4 regions of the Paraherbaspirillum soli genome follow, and region 2 is predicted to be linked to each of the others. Evidence: predicted binding sites of a transcription regulator. Region 2 holds the regulator's gene; each other region holds the start of a gene.
What was found. The regulator LexA, encoded in region 2, represses DNA repair genes until DNA is damaged. The targets are predictions, from matches to a motif close to ACTGTATNNNNATACAGT.
Positions count from the first base shown of each region.

Region 1: a site for LexA is predicted at 2,031-2,048, ahead of ACFPM8_RS14165 (3-oxoacyl-[acyl-carrier-protein] synthase III C-terminal domain-containing protein). Genes of this name have one in related genera too.
Region 3: a site for LexA is predicted at 2,715-2,732, ahead of imuA (translesion DNA synthesis-associated protein ImuA). Genes of this name have one in related genera too.
Region 4: a site for LexA is predicted at 2,689-2,706, ahead of recA (recombinase RecA). Genes of this name have one in related genera too.

Region 1 covers NZ_JBHSMT010000026.1:62,869-67,746, reverse strand. The annotation lists gene ACFPM8_RS14170 (NAD-dependent epimerase/dehydratase family protein) at 1-973, opposite strand, end outside; gene ACFPM8_RS14165 (3-oxoacyl-[acyl-carrier-protein] synthase III C-terminal domain-containing protein) at 970-1,950, opposite strand; gene ACFPM8_RS14160 (hypothetical protein) at 2,292-2,822, opposite strand; gene ACFPM8_RS14155 (DUF4279 domain-containing protein) at 2,879-3,292, opposite strand; gene ACFPM8_RS14150 (hypothetical protein) at 3,309-3,665, opposite strand; partial or broken gene ACFPM8_RS21510 (RHS repeat-associated core domain-containing protein) at 4,599-4,878, opposite strand, start outside.
Region 2 covers NZ_JBHSMT010000013.1:307,620-312,497, forward strand. The annotation lists gene ACFPM8_RS08960 (replicative DNA helicase) at 1-715, opposite strand, end outside; gene rplI (50S ribosomal protein L9) at 816-1,268, opposite strand; gene rpsR (30S ribosomal protein S18) at 1,295-1,579, opposite strand; gene priB (primosomal replication protein N) at 1,603-1,935, opposite strand; gene rpsF (30S ribosomal protein S6) at 1,989-2,357, opposite strand; gene lexA (transcriptional repressor LexA) at 2,616-3,278, shown strand; gene ACFPM8_RS08990 (RNA methyltransferase) at 3,321-4,097, opposite strand; gene ACFPM8_RS08995 (inositol monophosphatase family protein) at 4,243-4,878, shown strand, end outside.
Region 3 covers NZ_JBHSMT010000012.1:62,845-67,722, forward strand. The annotation lists gene ACFPM8_RS06575 (diiron oxygenase) at 1-791, opposite strand, end outside; gene ACFPM8_RS06580 (LVIVD repeat-containing protein) at 836-2,053, opposite strand; gene imuA (translesion DNA synthesis-associated protein ImuA) at 2,776-3,522, shown strand; gene ACFPM8_RS06590 (Y-family DNA polymerase) at 3,455-4,878, shown strand, end outside.
Region 4 covers NZ_JBHSMT010000021.1:47,572-52,449, reverse strand. The annotation lists gene ACFPM8_RS11935 (FecCD family ABC transporter permease) at 1-367, shown strand, start outside; gene ACFPM8_RS11930 (ABC transporter ATP-binding protein) at 369-1,145, shown strand; gene cobU (bifunctional adenosylcobinamide kinase/adenosylcobinamide-phosphate guanylyltransferase) at 1,153-1,701, shown strand; gene ACFPM8_RS11920 (cobalamin-binding protein) at 1,713-2,597, shown strand; gene recA (recombinase RecA) at 2,755-3,882, shown strand; gene recX (recombination regulator RecX) at 4,142-4,606, shown strand; gene ACFPM8_RS11905 (DUF2889 domain-containing protein) at 4,750-4,878, shown strand, end outside.

The sequences.
Region 1 (4,878 bases), on a different contig from region 2:
CGGCCAGACTGACCAGCGGCGTGTAGCCGAGCAGCTGCCTGGCTTTGCTGCTGTCCAGCGTCATGTCGTAGCTGAGCGCGCCGACGCTATAGGGCGTCAGCGCCGGTTCCCTGCCGCTCAAGCGGGATGCCAGCAGCATGCCGCGCGCTACCGTGGCCAGCAGCGGATATGGCACCGACACGATGTTGAATGGGCGGCCGAGGGCGTCGCGATACAGCGCCTGCAGCATGTCGCGCAATAGCGCCGGTTCTTGATTGGTGATGTTGAACGCGGTGCAGGATGGAATATCCGGCCTGGTGGTCGCCAGCCACATCGCATGCACGACGTTTTCGACATAGGTGAAATCGAGCGTGACATGGCCGCCTCTCGGCAGCGGCAGACGCCCGCTGCGTTCGGTCAACACCCGCGACAGGCGCGGGATCAGCACTTGATCGTAGGGACCGAAGATCGCGCGCGGACGCAGGATCACAACCTGCATCTGCGGAAATTGCGCGGCGGCGCTGCGGATTGCCTGTTCGGCCTGGGCCTTGGTCGCGGCGTAGTCGTTGACATACGAAGCTGGCCGAAAATCTTCCTTGACCTCGAAACGGCTGGTGTAGTCGAAGTACAGCGCCGGGGTCGAGATATGCACAAAGCGCTGGACCTGCTGTTCGCCTGCGGCCTGGAACAGGCGTTGCGTGGCGCTCAGATTGGCCGCGACAAAATCGGCCAGCGCGCCCCACGGCGACGACAGTGCGGCACAGTGCCACACCGCATCGACGTCGCGCAGCAGCGGCGCCAATTGCGCCGGCGTGGCCGAGGCCAGATCAAGCTGAAAAAATTCTGCGCCGAGGATGGCCAGTTCCTGCCCAACTGCGGCATTGCGCCCGGTGGCGCGCACCTGCAGGCCTTTTTCAAGCAGGGCGTTGACGGCATTGCGGCCCAGTCCGCCGGTGGCGCCGGTGACCAGGATGCGCTTGATGGATCGCGTCATAAGTCGAGCACCAGGCCGCCTATCGTCAGCCCCGCCGCGGTCCCCATCAACAGGGCGCGAGTGCCCGGCTTGGCGCGGCCGCTGATCACCGCCTCGTGCAGCGCGGTAGGGATCGACGCCGCCACCTGGTTGCCGTGCGTGGCATAGATATCGACCACCTTCTCTGCCGGTATCCCCAGTCTTTTGGCGGCGTGCGCCATGCCCAGATGACTGGCTTGATGCGGCACCACGACGTCGATCGAGGACAGATCGTCGCCGGTCTCCGCCATCAATCCGGACAGGAACGACGGCATCAGCTTGGACGCCAGTTTGAATACCGCCTTGCCATCCATCCGGAACAGGAAGTCGCCCGGTTCGACGCCGATGCGCGGGTTGCGCCTGGTGCCGCCGGCGCGGATTTCGCAGTAGCTGCGTCCTTCCGGATAGGTCTCCAGTTTGAAGGCGCGTATGCCCTGCCCTGCGCCGCCTTTTTCCAGAATCACCGCGGCCGCGCCGTCGCCAAAGATCAGCGAAGCTTCCGGCTCGCTCCAATCGACCCCGCGCGAAGCCAGGTCCGACGACACCAGCGCGATGCGCGTATAACCGCCAGTCGCCAACAATCCCGCCGCGACCCGCAAGCCAGCCATAAAACTGAGGCAGCTGGCGTTGACGTCAAAGGCCGGCGTGCCCGGCTTCAAACCGGCCTGCTCGGCGATAAAACAGGCGGTGCTGGGCAAAGCCTGTTCCTGCACGCCGCAAGCGGAAATCAGCAGGTCGATCGAGGATGCGGGCAAGGATGCATTTTTCAGCGCGTCATGCAGCGCGGCGGCCGCCAGCTGGCTTTGCGTTTCGGCGGCGGCGGCCACATGCCGCAGGCGCACGCCGCTGGCTTTGAAAGTATGGCCGGCGGCGTGGCCGAGCCGCTGATCCAGTTGTTCGGAGCTAAGTTGTTCTGAGGGGAGTGCCTTGCCGGTGGAAACGAGTCGAACTGGGATCATGTTGAAATTTCTGGCGTTGCGGTTTGACGCATTGTTCTGATGCTGCTGTTTGATCCGAATGCGACTCGGAAAAGTTTTGCACTTTAACTATAAACAGCTTGATTGACCAGTATTGAATGTTGACTGATGTCAACACACAACAGCTGCTGCGGGGTGGTTGATGGATGGGGGAAAGCGTGGGTGGGTTTGAGGGCGGCAAACTGGTTTGCTGCGAAATCTTATGAGGAAAACTTGGGAATCTTATTCGCTCGACATCATCGCGATGCTGGACTCAGCTAACAAAAATTGAGATGTGGGATGTTGGGCTTCATTGCATCCAGCTCAACATCCCATGCTCAGAGTTAAATAGATACGCGCTTGTACTTTGTCATCGCAAATTCCGGCTGGAATTCACCTGTAGAAAAAGGAGCTTGCACGGATACCGAACCCGGTGCCGGTCCGGCGGCGACAAGTATTTCCCGCCCCGATGAATCGCTAAACACTATTCCACATTCTGCATAGACATCCGCATCTTCATAAATCAAGCGATCTATGGACTTCACATAGAATTTCTCTACGCCAGTTTTCACACATAAAGTCGCGTCTTGTGCTTGATCTAAGGTTAGCTCTTGATCAAAGCGGAGATTCAAGCTCCCCACTTCCTGCCACCCGCCGACTTCTGTGCAGGACGATGAGAACTCGACTACACACCCATTGCTAAAGAAAAGCTGAAACAGCCAGGCACTCTGAAAAGAATGCGTATCCGGCATGGCATAGGCAGTGACCTGCGTACCTTGTAGCGTTTCCTGAATTTGCTCGTAGCTTTTCCCTTCACATTGGAATTTCAAAACGAATTTCCCGTCTTTGAATGCATCAGTAATGTAGGGTTTCATGAGGTTTCTTTCCATTTCCGGCTTGGGTAGGCTGAATGTAATGAAACCCAACCGTCCTACTCCCCGTCCCCATACACATCGAGTGCCAAATCAATTTTCAGCTCACCAAGTTTGGACAACAAAGAATTACTGAAAGTATCTCCAGTATTTCCAGTCGAATACCAACCAATAAAAAACTCCGTACGTCCGCTATCCTCTCGAATGCGATCGAAAAAGATTTTATGTTGGAGAAGATTCATGACAATTCTGTCAAGCATTTCATTCAGCTCCTCGCTGCCTTGTCGCTTGAATCTAAATGAACAATAGTTGGAGCCATAAATTCCGCCAAGCGGGGCTCCTTTTATACTTACTCGTGGCTCTCCAATTTCATGCTGCCACATTGGCTCTAGACCAAGCTGCACAGATATTTCAGACGGTGCGATAGTTTGACTGAAGAAGCGTAGAGACACTACAAAATGAAACGAATGCATAGTTGCGGCTCACTTATTAATTCCCACTTGGCGCCAACAACCAATAGCTAATTAGTCCGACACCGATCAACGCGCCCCACAAGAACAATGTAAAGCGCACACTATTCGAATGCCCTGTACCCCAGAAGTGACTAAAAAGAATAATGGTACGATCGGCCCCTAACGCAAAACCGACAACACCAGCAACGACCGATACCGAAGTACCCCATATGTGGAATGTGCGGTACGAGTCAATGATGCCAACCCCGTGACCACGCCCAAACACCAAAATCGCAACTGGCGCACAGCAGGCCATAACCACGATGATTAGTGCAGAGATACAAGCAGTAATCAAACGATTAAAAAATGAAATTCGCACATTATTTCGTTCCATTTATCTTTGCAATGCCATAAAAAAAATCGAGGTCCGAATTTCGCAATATATCTAGCTTAGGGTAGCACTGGTTTATTTGATTTTTCGCCCAGGAGCAATGCCTAAGTCATTGATTCATGAAACAGTAATTTCTTGAATCCTGGATAAATCAGTGCTTCCCAAGCGGATCAGAAAACGAGATCGGGTTACCAGTCACATAACTGTAAATAAACACCAATTGGAAAAACTATCGAACAGGCCCCGCATTCAGGATTCGGAATATAGCATCCAGTGACAACAAATACGTAACCGCAGAGAGCGCACAATAAATTGAAAATTTAATGCAGAAATTCCGAAGCCTCTCCCTCTTTGCCCCCAAGAAGTACACTGTTGCAATTGCCAACACACCTGTAGTAATCACCGCAAGTACCGTGGAGTAGCCCTTCAGCGGCAAGTAGATTGAAAAAGGGAAAGCAATCATTACGTAGTCATATACGTGACCCAAAGGTGAAAGTAACGATTGAAAACTTGGATTAGCCGCGTTTGCATAAATATATGATGTCCCAAGCGTGAGTAAATATCCAAGCAGGAATAGAACAGAAAATATATTTCGCGTATTCATTGGATTCCTCATTTATGCACCACAACAGATCCATTTTTTAGCGCTTGGTTATACAGGTCTTTTGCCGTTTGTGACAAGGAATCCTGATGAATGTTATTCATTAGATTCTGAACAACAGCTGCCTGCTCGGCAGTCAGCGGTAGCGGGGTTTTCCAGAATGGAACATCTCCAAGAGACATTGCATCGGAGACATTGATCTCGTCCAAGATTTCCTGGGTCAGCTTATCCAAATCGGAATCGCTGAGCTTTCCTTGACACAGGCGACTGACAGTATTACGTGTATTAGGAATTATCTGAGGATATTTCTTCTTGACAATCCTCTGCATCAATCCGGGCAAGAGACCAGTGGGATCTGTGTACATCAGCGGATTGCCATACACATATGCATAGGTATTGATGCCGCCATCCAATCCAATCGGATCAGACTGCATATACCGCCCCAACTGCGGATCATAGTCCCTGTTGATGTTGTAAAAATTATTGGTCTCCTTGTCGTACAACTGCCCCGGGAAGCGCTGGTTGTACGTGAAAGTGCCCAGCCCACTCGGGTTCTCATCCGGCGGTAGCATGCCGAACGGATCGGCATTGTCCCAGCGCCACACCATCGAATTA
Region 2 (4,878 bases):
CAGTCTTACCCATCGACGGCCGACCTGCAACGATCACCAAATCGCCCTTCTGCAAGCCGGAAGTCATCTTGTCGAGATCGATAAAGCCGGTAGACACCCCGGTAATCTCGCTCTGATTGTCGCGGTTGTAGAGTTCGTCGATACGCTCGACCACCTGCGTCAACAACGGTTGGATTTCCTGGAAACCCTGGGCGCCGCGGGCGCCTTCTTCCGCAATCGCAAAGATCTTCGATTCGGCCTCGTCCAGCATCTGCTTGACTTCCTTGCCTTGCGGACTGAAAGCCTGACCGGAAATTTCGTCAGCGACGGTGATCAGTTTTCGCAACACGCCCCGGTCACGCACAATCTCGGCATAACGACGAATATTGGCGGCGGACGGGGTGTTCTGCGCGAGCGCATTGAGGTAGGTCAGACCGCCGACTTCCTCGGCCTTGCCGGTACCGCTCAGCGACTCGTAAACGGTGATGACGTCGGCCGGCTTCGTACTATTGATCAGCTTAACCATGTGCTGAAAAATAATACGATGATCGTAACGATAAAAATCGTCGGCGTTAACAAAATCAGCGATCTTGTCCCACGCCGCGTTATCCAGCAACAATCCACCTAAAACAGATTGCTCTGCTTCGATCGAATGGGGTGGAACGCGGAGGGAGTCAAGCTGTGGATCAGGCGCTGCTTTTGAAGGTGCTTTTGAAGATGCTTTCATGGCGCGAATTATACCCGCTTCGCCCTCTCATCCAGAATAAAAAGGGCAATAAAAAAGCCGGGAAAACCCGGCTTTTTCAATACTACAACAACTATTGGCTAGACACCAATTAAGCGTGCTCGCCGATCACAGCAACGGTGACGTCAATGACGACGTCAGTGTGCAATGCAACCGATACAGCGTGCTCGCCAACGATCTTCAACGGACCGGTAGGCAAACGCACTTGTGCTTTTTCAACCGCAAAACCTTGCTTGGTCAACGCTTCAGCGATATCGAAGTTGGTGACGGAACCGAACAAACGGCCATCAACACCCGACTTTTGCGAAATCTGTACGGTCATGCCGTTCAGCTTCTCGCCCTGCGCTTGAGCCGCAGCCAATTTTTCAGCAGCTGCCTTTTCCAGATCAGCACGTTTCGCTTCGAATTCAGCGATAGCTGTCGTTGTAGCACGACGTGCCATGCGTTGCGGGATCAGGAAGTTACGCGCGTAACCGTCTTTGACACGAACAACTTCACCCAGATTGCCGAGATTAACGACTTTTTCCAACAGAATAACTTGCATATTTTTCTCCTATTTCAAGTCGTCAATTACGCGTTGTGCAGATCGGTGTATGGCAGCAGCGCCAGGAAACGTGCGCGTTTGATCGCGGTGTCCACTTGACGTTGATAAATTGCCTTGGTGCCGGTCAGACGTGCTGGCATGATCTTGCCGTTTTCCTGAACAAAATCCTTCAGCGTGTCGACGTCTTTGTAATCAACGCTAGCAACGTGTGCAGCGGTGAAACGGCAGAACTTCTTACGCTTGAACAGCGGGTTTTGTTGTTGACGCTTATTTTTCAGTTTGCTTTTATCGAACTTTTTACCGAATGCCATTTTTGGCTCCTGTATCTAAATAATTAATCTGCACTTTCAGCTGAGCTTCCAGTTTCGTGTGCAGCGAAATCCGTGATGTGAAATACCAGGCTTCTACCGTTGCGACTCTTACGCGCCATAAATCCCGAGAACCAGAATTTCCCTCCCAGCTCTGCCCGACTGAATCTTCCCGAAATTTCGCCCGCGGCAACCGCGGAAATTTCGAATTCAATCTGGCGCTGGATCCCCGCCTCAATCGGCTCCGACCTGTGCTGCAATGTTGCCGCCACGATCGGAATACCTGCCGGCGTATAGCGTATTACCTCACGCTCGGCAATTTCTGCAATCAATTGAAAGACGTTATTGGGCTTACTCACTCCAGGCAGGCTTAATGAATACGTAATGAATGCAGGTGGCAGCTTAGTCTTGCTTAAGCTGCTGGCGCCTCAGTGCGATGGCTCTTGGCAGCATCTTCCTTCTGCACGGCCTTCATCATTGGCGAAGGACCTGTTTCAGCCTTCTTCAGCTTGACGGTCAGATGACGCAGAACTGCATCATTAAACTTGAAGCCGGTTTCGATTTCAGCCAGAGTTTCGCTGTCGCACTCGATATTCAGGCAGACGTAATGTGCTTTAGCCAGTTTCTGGATCTGGTAGGCCAGTTGACGACGACCCCAGTCTTCTACGCGATGAATGGTACCGCCACGTGTGGTGACGATGCCCTTGTAGCGTTCGATCATTGCAGGCACTTGCTCGCTTTGATCTGGATGGACGATAAATACGATTTCATAATGACGCATGTAAGCTCCTTTTGGACGGATTGAAAAATCGCCCACCTCGGCGTCAAGACGAGTGTGGGAAGAGGAAAACCAGTAATCATACTAGCAAACCCGAGAAAACTCAACGCCTTCAAGCCCCTCGCCTTTTATTGATGCGCCTTGGCGTGTGCAAGCCAGCGATTTCACTTGCATTTACATAAATACTGTACAAAAATACAGACTGTCTTTATACACAGCCCAATTATTTGGCGCTATTTCTCTCTTGCTTGCAACCACGCCATGATCAAATTGACCGCCCGCCAGCAACAAATCCTTGATCTGATCAAGGACGCCATCGAAAATACCGGCTTCCCTCCTACCCGCGCCGAAATTGCCGCCGAACTCGGCTTTCGCTCGGCCAATGCGGCGGAAGAGCATCTACAGGCGCTGGCACGCAAGGGCGCAATTGAAATTTCGCCTGGCACCTCACGCGGCATACGTCTGCTCGACACGCATCAAAATGTTGGCGAGCGAGGGCCCGGTACGCAATTGGCTTTACCACATCCAGCCTTGATGCAACTCAGTTTGCCGCTGGTTGGTCGCGTGGCCGCCGGATCGCCGATTCTGGCGCAAGAACATATTCAGGCCAGCTACAACGTCGACCCAACGCTCTTCAGCGCCAAGCCGGATTATCTATTGAAGGTACGCGGAATGTCGATGCGCGACGCTGGCATACTGGACGGCGATTTGCTGGCGGTAAAGAAGGCCGACAGTGCAAGAAACGGGCAAATCGTCGTCGCACGACTGGGCGATGACGTCACCGTGAAACGCTATCAAAAATCTGGCTCGACTATCCAGCTATTACCAGAAAACCCGGAGTTTGAGCCAATCATAATTACCTCAAAGCAAGAAGACTTTGCATTGGAAGGCCTTGCCGTCGGGTTACTGCGCAGCTGGACTTAACCCGGCACAACAATCCTGGTTAGCAGGCAACCAACTCGTCCATCAGGATTTATCCAAGCGGCGCCGCTTGGTCAAGATCTGACTGGCAATGCCACGCAAAATATTCACCTCCTCAGCTTCCAACTGAGTTCGCGCAAATAGCCGCTTCAAGCGCGGCATCAATTTTTTCGGATTGGCGGGATCGAGGAATTCGATCTCCACCAACGCTTTTTCAAGATGCGCGAACATGCCGTCGACCTCAGCCAGGCCGGCGGGACTTCCATGAAAGCCAATGCCCCCAGCCATTTCAGGCGGCGACTCTTCGATTGCTGCAAGCCGGCACTCATACGCGAGCACCTGTACCGCCTGCGCCAGATTCAACGATGAATACGAGGGATTTGCCGGGATGTTGATCAGCACGTTGCATTTTTCGACGATTTCATTCGGCAAGCCATAGCGCTCACTGCCAAACAGTACGGCCCCGGTCAGGCCCGCGTCGGCGGCAAGTTGCGATGCCAAAGCGCGAGGCGAAATAAGAGGCGGAGAAAACTCACGTAAGCGAGCACTCAAGGCCGCGGCAAAATTGCAACCGTCCAATGCTTGTTCGACGCTATCAACAATTCGCGCCGAAGCCAGAATGTCCTGCGCACCACTGGCGAAAGCAATTGCCTCATCACGCTGCAAAACATCGGGAAAACGTGGATTCACCAATATCAGTTCGGAAAAACCCATGGTTTTAATCGCTCTCGCGGCAGCGCCAACATTGCCGGGACTGCTGGTTTCGACCAGCACAAAGCGCAAGCGCTTAAAAAGAGACGTATTGGTTTTTGTCTGGTTCATTTAAAATAGCGCCATCAGGTGGACTTCAGCGACCAAAAGGCAACTTTTGTTCAAGAATGCCCACATCGTTCATTATTATTCATATAGGTGGTTCTGTTCCCGGTAGGCGACAGTGCCGCCATTCTAACGGAACCAAATCCCGATTATGCATCCTATGCTCAACACGGCCATCAAGGCCGCCCGTCGCGGTGCCGCAGTTATCTCGCGCGCGTCTTTCGATCTCGATCTGCTGAAGGTCACCAAGAAACAGCACAACGATTTTGTCACCGAGGTCGACCAAGCCGCAGAAGCTGCGATCATCGACGTGTTGAAGAATGCCTACCCGGACCATGCAATCCTGGCTGAGGAATCCGGCGCGTCGGCCAATCTGCACGACGACAATGAAAACGTCTGGATCATCGATCCGCTCGACGGCACCACCAATTTCATTCACGGCTTCCCGCAATATTGCGTATCGATCGCACTACAACATCGCGGTCAAATTACCCAGGCTGTGGTTTACGACCCAACCCGCAATGACTTGTTTACCGCCACCAAAGGTTCGGGCGCCTACCTGAATGAAAAACGCATTCGGGTCGGCAAGCGCGACAAAATCGCCGATGCCTTGATCGGCACAGGTTTTCCATTCCGCGAGACTGAAGGTCCGGTGATGGATGAATACATGAAAATGTTTCGCATCATGACTCAAAGTTGCGCCGGTTTGCGTCGTCCGGGCGCCGCCGCTCTGGATTTGGCTTACGTCGCAGCCGGTCGTCTGGATGGCTTCTTTGAAAAAGGCCTG
Region 3 (4,878 bases), on a different contig from region 2:
TCGGCGCAAAAGGCTTGCTGGGCCTCTGTCAAGTTGTAGAAATAGAGCTTTCCAAAAGATCTGAATAACGGGCTGTGCGACATTTCGTCATGGCGGTGGGCCTCGACGGTTTGTCGGTTGAATGACTGGATTTCCTGATTCTCACTGAGTAAATGGAGGTAGTCGCTGATGAAGATTTCAGAAACCACTGCGGTGCAAAATTGAATCATCTGCCGCTGCCACGCGTGCTCCATCTGTGCTTGCATTTGCTTCATATAGCCGACCAGGTGAAATTGCGGCACATGCAGCGTATCCATGCCGCGCCAGCGCTTGGTCAAGCGATTGGCCTCTTCCACCAAATGCAGATGATAGGCCTCATCCACCATGGTTTCCGATGCCGCCAGCTGTGCTTCCGGGTCATCCAGTCCGGGCAGCCGTCCCGCAGTAATATCGGAGCAGGCAGGCGCAACGATTTCGGTTTCGATCTGTACGGTTTTGGCGTTGTACATAATCCAGCCGCAAGTCAGCACCTTGGATTTCATTTCCTTGGACGCGCTTAAGTACCGCGCCTGGTCTTTGAAGGGCAGCAGCTCTTCAAGGAAATCTTCCTTGTTTTCTTCGAAAATCGGGACGAGTTCTTCTTTCTTTACTCGCGCTCGATTAGGCCATGTTTTGGCAAATGCGCTCAGCATGCGTTTACTGCGTGAGACGTCATTTGACAGTGTTGATACGTCGTCGTTAAAGGCAATCATGATGTCTAAAATTCCAATGAGTGATGTTGCTAAAGAAACCGAAGGGCGGAAGCGAATCACCTGCTCACTCGTCGCCTGACTTGATACGACCGACCCCGGTGAATTTATCTATTCCTTCCCGCGGCAAATTCACCGTGGAACATTTCCAGGCCATCGGCTTTCGAGAAGACCTTGACCACCTTGTCTGTCTTGGTATCGATTTTGATCAGATAGTTGGAAATGAAGCTGGAAACAAAAACAAAGTCGCCGTCCAGCATCGCAGAAGCGGTATGCGCATTGCGGAAGTCGGCCGGCAACTCGCCATCGCCTGGAGACAGGCGTTTGATGAGCTTCGGCTGGCTCTGCTTACTGATATCCCAGATGGAAATGTAACCGTCACGACCGTAGTCGCCTTTCGGTGCATTCGTTTTTTCGCCCCAGGAGTCTTCTTCCGCGACATACATCTTGTTACCGACAATGGCGATATCCGACGGCGAACGCAACAGTCCATCTTTGGTGCCGTAGCCGGAAGTGGAGGCAGTGCCGATCACGCGTTTGGCGGTGCCTTCCTGAACGTCGATCAGCCAGACGCTAGGTTCAATGATTTTGAAGCCTTTGGGCGTAGTCGAAGTCGCGCCTTTTTGCATCGTCCCCATGTAGGCATAGCGATCATTCAACCACACCGCGTAGTGGGCAAACGCGCCATAGCTTTTACCTTCGCCAAGATGGATTTTCTTCGTGACTTTGATTGCTCCAGTCTCGCGATTCGGCGTGTAAACACGCAAATCGCTCATGTCGTAGTCGTAGCCGACGCCGAGACCGACCGTGCCGGCGTCGTTGAAGTTGACACCGTGTGTTTGACGGGTAAGGTCATGATCGCGATAGAGAACTTTTTGTTCCAGTTTTCCATCCGGCTGGACTTCGAAGCCGCGAATACGGTCATCCGTGTAATGCGTCAAATAGACGAATTTCGAATGAGGCAGGATAGTCGGCGCATGCGTCTGCGTGTACAACGGGCGCGACCACGGCATGATCGGCTGATTCTTGTCGGTTTGCGTCACGGCTGGGAAACTGGAACGCGTTCCAGAGGGATCCAGTTCGAGAGTCTGAAGAATCTCGGCATTCACCATGTGATTGGCCCAGTCAACCATGCCCAGCTTGACCGCGACCACGGCTGCCTTGAAAGGCGGCACCGCATCAGTCGTCACATACGCGGTCTTTTCGTCCGAAGCGATCATCGTGTGCTGGCAAGTTGCAGGGTTCCAGCCACGCAGTTGCGGCAACATCACTTTCGCCATTTCATCCGTGTCTGAATTGATCAGGATAAGTTCACAATGCATCATATTCACGGCTGACAAAATATGATGGGCAAACGCTGGGGACGACATCTGAAGCGCAATACCGACTGCTGCTGCAAGTACTGTCTTACGTGACGCGAATTGGCTGAATTTCATTACAGTTCCTTTAGGTAAACAATGTAAATAAATTTCGTAATCCTAACGGCATATCATTAATGCCACATGTATTATGGATTGCTAAGTGTTTATGTTGAGCAATTATTTTGATATATTTTTTTCTATCGTTTTTTGCTTCTTAATGGTGAAAATCTATTTTGATTTGCACCATAGTGGTGCTAGGCAGCTTGGCGATACCGCTGAAACCCTTATATTTACTTGGGTTTACGTCAAATTGGAAGAGTGGATTTGTTGACTGTGCGACAGCAAATGACGCACCAAAATCCAGCGTTCGCGGCATGGGGTGCAAGAAAGACAATTGAAGTAAATTGCCAATTAGATATTTTATTTATATTTCGTACTGCAGATTATCTTGATTTAACATGAATGTATTTTGCTGTACTGCAATGTAAAACTGGATGCCAACTCATGCTAAAACCAAGATGCAAGAGTTTGATTTCAGCTGTTGCTCACAATGCAAAACCAAGCATTTCACGTATATAGCGCGTCAGCTTCCATTACCAAATCACATAAGCATCCAAGCATTTATACTGTATATTTGTACAGTATAAATCGGCGATTAATGTCGCCGCTGTCACTTGGAGGCTGCCATGTCGGCGCAACTATCAACACTTTCCACGGCCGCGCAACAGCTCGTTTCGCACATGCCGCATGCGATTTGGCGTGCCGATCAAATGGGCTCGTATGCCACTGGCGTCACCGCGTCCGGCCATCCTGCGCTGGATGCCGAACTCCCCAATCACGGCTGGCCGGCCGCTACCTTGATCGAACTGCTATTGCAGCAGACCGGGATCGGTGAAATGCAATTGCTGCGGCCGGCGCTGGCGACTATCGCGCAACAGCGCCGCATCGTCTTGGTGCAGCCGCCGCACGCACCGCACATCGCAGCCTGGCTGGGATCGGGCTTGCCGCCGGAACGCCTGCTATGGATTAAAACCGCACGCAGCGCGGATGCCTTATGGAGCGCCGAACAGGTCTTGCGCAATGGCAGTTGCGGTGCGGTGCTGCTCTGGCAGACGCAGGTGCGGTCCGAAGCCTTACGCCGGCTGCATCTGGCGGCACAAGGCGGCGACACCGTGTTCTGGATGTTCCGTCCGCTGACGACGGCGCAAGATGCATCCCCCTCCCCGCTGCGGCTTGGATTGCGCCCCGCGCGTGCCGGCATCGAGATTGACTTGATCAAGCGGCGTGGGCCGCACGCCGCGCAAACGCTCTACCTGCCGCTGGCCGCCATGCCATCGGCTCCCGCAACCATACCCCCCGTTCGCCATGCGCTTTTGGATCAGCGTGCATCTGCCGCTATTAGCACTCGAAACCTTGCGCCCGCGCTGGTCTGAACCCGGCCCGCATGTCGTGCTTGAGCGCGAACAAGTGCTGGCGGTCTCTGCCGACGCAGCAGCGTATGGCGTGCATCTCGGCATGCGGCGCGGCGGGGTCGCCGCGATCGCACCCGCTGCGGTGCTGCATGAACGCGATGCAGTCAGGGAACAGCAAGCGCTCGACAGCATCGCATTGGCGCTGCTGCAATACACGCCGGAAGTCGCGCATGCGGAAGAGTCCAGCTTCGTGCTGGATGTCAGCGCCAGTCTGCGCGCCTTTGGCGGCCGGCTGGCACTGCTGCACCTGGTGCGCGCCACTGTCGGCGCTCTCGGTTTTACCGTACGCATCGGCAGCGCCCCCACGGCGCAAGGCGCGTGCATGCTGGCGCACTATGCCGGCACCAGGCAGACGTCGAAATGCCGCCGCAGCATCAAGCTCGGCACCATGACGCGCAGGATCGATCGGCTACCGTTCGAGGTCTTGCCCGCCGCGCGCCCTTACCGCGATTTGCTGGACGGTATCGGCTGCCGCAGCATCGGCGATCTGCGCCAGCTGCCGCGGGCCGGCTTGCAGCGCCGCACCGACCAATCCGTCCTCAACGCCATCGACCGCGCCTATGGCCAGGCGACCGAATTGTTCGACTGGGTGCAAGCGCCGCTGACATTCTCGGCAAAACTGGAATTGCCAGACCGGGTTGAACATGCGGAAGCGCTACTGTTTGCCGCACGCCGCCTGATCTTGCAGATGACCGGCTGGCTGGTCAGCCGGCAACTGGCGGTGTCGCGTTACGTCCTGTTGCTGGAACACGAACGCGGCCGTCAGGCGATTGCGCCGACAGCGGTCGAGATCATGCTGGCCGAACCCGCATGGCATGAAGAACATCTGCTCAGGTTATTGAAAGAACGCCTGGGCCGGGTCGAACTGAGCGCCCCGGTCATCGGCTTGCGGCTCGAAGCGGTACAGGTGACGACTATGCTGCCGCCGACGGCGACGCTGTTTCCGGAACCTGGATCGTCAAGCGCCGACTTCCATCGCTTGCTTGAATTACTCACCGCACGCTTGGGCCGTGACAACGTGCTGCTACCCGCCCCGGTAGCAGATCATCGTCCGGAGCGATGTAATGCTTGGGCGCCTGCAGGCACGGCTAAAAAAGCATCAGCGCAAGTTCCATTTCCATTGCCGGCCGGGATCGCGCGTCCGTTCTGGCTGCTGGAACAACCGATCGCACTGCCGTTGCGCGAGCACCGGCCGTTTTATGGTTCGCAGTTGCGCCTGATCAGCGGACCGGAGCGGATTGAAGCTGGCTGGTGGGACGGTGCGCTGGCCGTGCGCGATTACTTTGTCGCGCAAGGAGATGAAAACGCCTGCTACTG
Region 4 (4,878 bases), on a different contig from region 2:
GGTGGCGCGCGCGATCAATGTGATGGCGCTGCATGCCGAGACCGCGCTGACTCTGGGGATACGGGTCGGCGCACTGCGGCGCGGATTGTTTTTCTGTGCTGCGTTGCTGACCGCGAGCGCCGTCAGCAGCGCCGGCAGCATCGGCTTTGTCGGCTTGATCGTGCCGCATGCCTGCCGCTTTGCGCTGGGGCCGGATCACCGCTTGCTGTTGCCGGCGGCGACGCTGGTCGGCGGCTCTTTCCTGGTGCTGGCGGATACGCTGGCGCGCAGTCTGGCGGCGCCGCAGCAGTTCCCGGTCGGGGTGATCACGGCCTTGATCGGGGTGCCGCTGTTCCTGTTGCAGTTGCACCATATCCACAAAAAATAACATGATGCAGACGCTGAACTTATCGTTGCGGATGGGCGAACGGCTGTTGGTCGCCGGGCTCGACTGGCAGATTGAGGCCGGCCAATGCTGGTGCGTGATCGGCCGCAACGGCGCCGGCAAAAGCACGTTGTTGCGGGCGCTGGCCGGTTTGCATGGCCCGGCTGCCGGCAGCTTGCAATTGCAGGGGCGGGCGTTGCAGGATTGGCCGCTGGCGGAGATCGCCCGCCAGCGTGCCTTTTTGCCGCAGGGCCGCAACGATGCATTCGGCTATCGGGTGATTGAGACGGTGCTGACGGCACGTCATCCTTATCGCGATTCGGCCTACTGGGATTCGGACGCCGACTATCAGGCGGCCGCCACTGCATTGCAGGCGCTGGATGTCGGCGATCTGGCGCAGCGCGACGTGCGCAGCTTGTCCGGTGGCGAACGGCAGCGGGTGGCGATTGCGGCGGTGCTGGCGCAGGACACGCGCTGGCTGTTGCTGGACGAGCCGACCAGCGCGCTCGATCTGGCGCATCAAGTCAGCGTCATGCGCTTGCTGGCCGGCTTGTGCCGCGACGCCGGCAAAGCGGTGGTGATGGTCAGTCACGATCTGAATCTGGCGCAGCGCGCAGCCAGCCACGCCTTGCTGCTGATGGGCGACGGCCAGTGGCAAGCCGGGCCGGTGACCGAGGTGATGACGGCACCGCTGCTGAGCCGTTGTCTGGGACATCCGATTGAAGCGGTGCAACATGGCGATCGGCTTATTTTTCTGGCGGTCGAGGAAAACACACGATGAACAAATCATGACCCGTACGCTGATATTGGGCGGCGCACGCTCCGGCAAAAGCGCGCACGCCGAGCAACTCGCGACGGCTACCGGCAAGGAGGTGATCTATATCGCCACCGGGCAGGCGGGCGATGCCGAAATGGCGGCGCGCATCCGCCACCATCGGCAGCAACGCAATGCCGCCTGGATCACGGTCGAAGAGCCGCTGGCGCTGGGTGCTGCCATCGCTCGCTGGAGTGCGCCGCAGCGCTTGGTCCTGGTCGATTGCCTGACTTTGTGGCTGTCCAATTTGCTGTTCGCCGAACAGAAGAATTTTCCTGAAGTGGGCGAAATCATTCCGCCCGCATGTTTTGAACAAGAGCGTGCGCATTTGCTGCAAGCGTTGGCGCAAGCCGCCGGCGATGTGATCCTGGTCTCCAATGAAGTCGGGCTGGGCGTGATACCGCAGGGTGCAATTTCGCGCTGGTTTGTCGACGAAGCCGGCCGTTTGAATCAAGCGGTGGCAGCCGGGTGCGAACGGGCGGTGCTGGTTGTTGCCGGTTTGCCGTTGAAGCTGAAAGGTTGAAGAAGGCGATGATGCGTTATCTGTTTTTTGTGTTGTTCGGGCTGCTCCCGCTGGCCGCGTCGGCCGCTATCAGCGTGCATGACGATGCCGGCAATACCGTGGTGTTGCAGCGCCCGGCGCAGCGCATCGTGACGCTGGCGCCGCATGCCACTGAGCTGGTGTTTGCAGCCGGCGGCGGCGAGCGGATTGTGGGCGCGGTGGACTACAGCGATTACCCGCCTGCGGCGCGCAGCATTCCGCGCATCGGCGATAGCCGCCAGCTTGATATCGAACGCTTGATCGCGCTCAAGCCGGACTTGCTGGTGCTTTGGCTGTATGACAACTCGACGCACCAGCTCGAACAGTTGCGCGCATTGGGCATCCCGATTTTTTACAGCGAGCCGCGCAAGCTGGCGGAGATTCCCGATAGCGTCTTGCGCCTGGGGCAGTTATTGGGCAGCGAAAAAATCGCCCGCAAAACCGCCGCCGAACTCAATCAAAAATTAAGCAACCTGGCGAACCAATATCGCGCTCGCTCGCCGGTGCGGGTGTTCTACCAAGTGTGGGATCGCCCGCTGTACACGCTCAATGGCCAGCATATTGTCAGCGATGCGATCCGGCTGTGCGGCGGCGAGAATATTTTTGCCAAATTGCCGGCCATGGCGCCCAGCGTCAGTGTCGAGTCGGTGCTGCTGGAAAACCCGGAAGCGGTGATCACCGGCGCCACGCATCAGCAGGCCAGCAGCGGACTGGAAATCTGGAAGCAGTATCCGGCGTTATTGGCGGTGCGGCGCGGGAACCTGTTTGTGCTCGACGCCGACCTGCTGAGCCGTGCCGGCCCGCGCATGATAGATGGCGCGGCGGCGTTGTGCCAAAGCCTGGAACAGGCGCGCAGCCGTCGCGTTGGTCAGCGATGAATTTCCACCTTCGACTCCGATAAAATTCCCCTCGACTTGTATAGGCATACAATGCGGCTTGAGAAAAAAATCCATAGAGCTTGCATAAATCACTGTTTTTTTATACAGTGCTGCTTGCTGTCCCAGATCCTTCACTAATTTTGTCGAAAGAACCACCATGGACGATAAAAAATCCGCAGCCAATCCGGATAAGAGCAAGGCTCTTGCCGCAGCCTTGGCGCAAATTGAAAAACAATTCGGCAAAGGCTCGGTCATGCGCATGGAAGACGGCGCCGTGGTCGAAGAGGTGCAAGTGGTCTCGACCGGCTCGCTCGGGCTGGATATCGCCCTGGGCGTCGGCGGTTTGCCGCGCGGCCGGGTGGTCGAGATTTACGGCCCGGAATCGTCCGGTAAAACCACGCTGACGCTGCAAACTATTGCTGAAATGCAAAAACTGGGCGGCACCTGCGCCTTTATCGATGCCGAGCACGCGCTCGACGTCGGCTATGCGCAAAAACTCGGCATCAACCTGTCCGAACTACTGATCTCGCAACCGGATACCGGCGAGCAAGCGCTCGAAATCACCGATGCGCTGGTGCGTTCCGGCGGCGTCGACCTGATCGTGATCGACTCGGTGGCCGCGTTGACGCCACGCGCTGAAATCGAAGGCGACATGGGCGATTCGTTGCCCGGCCTGCAAGCCCGCCTGATGTCGCAAGCACTGCGCAAATTGACCGGCAGCATCAACCGCACCAACACGCTGGTGATCTTCATCAACCAGATCCGGATGAAGATCGGCGTCATGTTCGGCAATCCGGAAACCACCACCGGCGGCAACGCACTCAAGTTTTACGCATCGGTGCGGCTGGATATCCGCCGTACCGGCTCGATCAAGGCCGGCGACGAAGTGATCGGCAACGAAACCAAGATCAAAGTCGTCAAGAACAAGATCGCCCCGCCATTCAAGGAAGCGCACTTCGACATTCTTTATGGAGAAGGCACTTCGCGCGAAGGCGAAATCCTGGACCTCGGCTCCGATGCAAAAATCGTCGACAAGTCCGGCGCCTGGTACAGCTACAACGGCGAACGCATCGGTCAAGGCAAGGACAACGCCCGCAACTACCTGAAAGAACGGCCGGATCTGGCCCGCGAAATCGAGAACAAGGTGCGCGTATCGCTGGGCGTGCCGGAACTGGAAGCGATTCCAGCCCCCGGGGCAAACGATAAGGCAAGCAAAGCGGATAAGGCGGCGGACAAAGCCGCAGCTAAGGCAGCTGCCGCGGTACCTGCCAATCAAGATCTGTAATTTGTAGGGCACCTTGAAAAACCGTAGCGAGCGGTTCAAGGTCGGGGCGAGAAGCGCAACCGTACGGAGGTACGGCGAGCATCGCAGCTTCGAGATTGGATCGCGCAGTAGATTTTTCGAGGTGTCCGGTTACCGACATCGTGCCGGCAACCGGTTATCACTGAAATAGTGAATAAGCTGAATGGCTGCATTTATTCTTACACAATGAATGAGTGATTCAGACAGGCAAGTCGCCCGACCTCAATCAAAGTTCCCCGCAATGGCCAAACTGCAAATAAGTCTCAAAGCCAGAGCGCTACGCTACCTGTCCGCACGCGAACATAGTCGCCTGGAACTGACGCGCAAATTGTCACGCTATGCGCAGGAAGGCGACGACATCGAGGCCCTGCTGGATACACTGGAAGCCGCCAAGTTATTGTCGCAATCGCGTTTTTCCGAATCCCTGATACACCGGCGCGCCCACCGTTTCGGTAACAGCCGCATCCTCTCCGAACTCCAAAGTCATGGTATTGACGCTGACGCTTTGGTCGATATCAAAGCCGATTTAGCCAGTGGAGAAGTAGCCCGCGCCCGCGAAGTCTGGCGCAAGAAATTCGACCGCCCGCCGGCCGACGCCGCGGAACGCGCGAAGCAGATGCGTTTCTTGCTGCAGCGTGGGTTTTCTCATCGGGCGATTCAGGCTGCGGTGCGGGGTGGTGGTGATGAAGACGAAAATGATTGTTAATGTATGGCACGGTTATCCTGCGATTCTCATCAAAATCGCTGGGCCATCACAAGCTGTGCTAGAATTTTGGGGTTTTTGCAAACCCGCAGGAGCGGCAGTTACCATAGAAACTGTGGTAACGACACGCAAATCACCTCACCAATATGTCTCTGACAACTTCATCTTCCCGCCGCGCCTTGAAGCACACCCGCGCGATTCACATCGAAGCGTTCGTACGTGACGATGGCCTATGGGAGTTGGACGCGCGCATTACCGATACCAAAGCTTCCGAT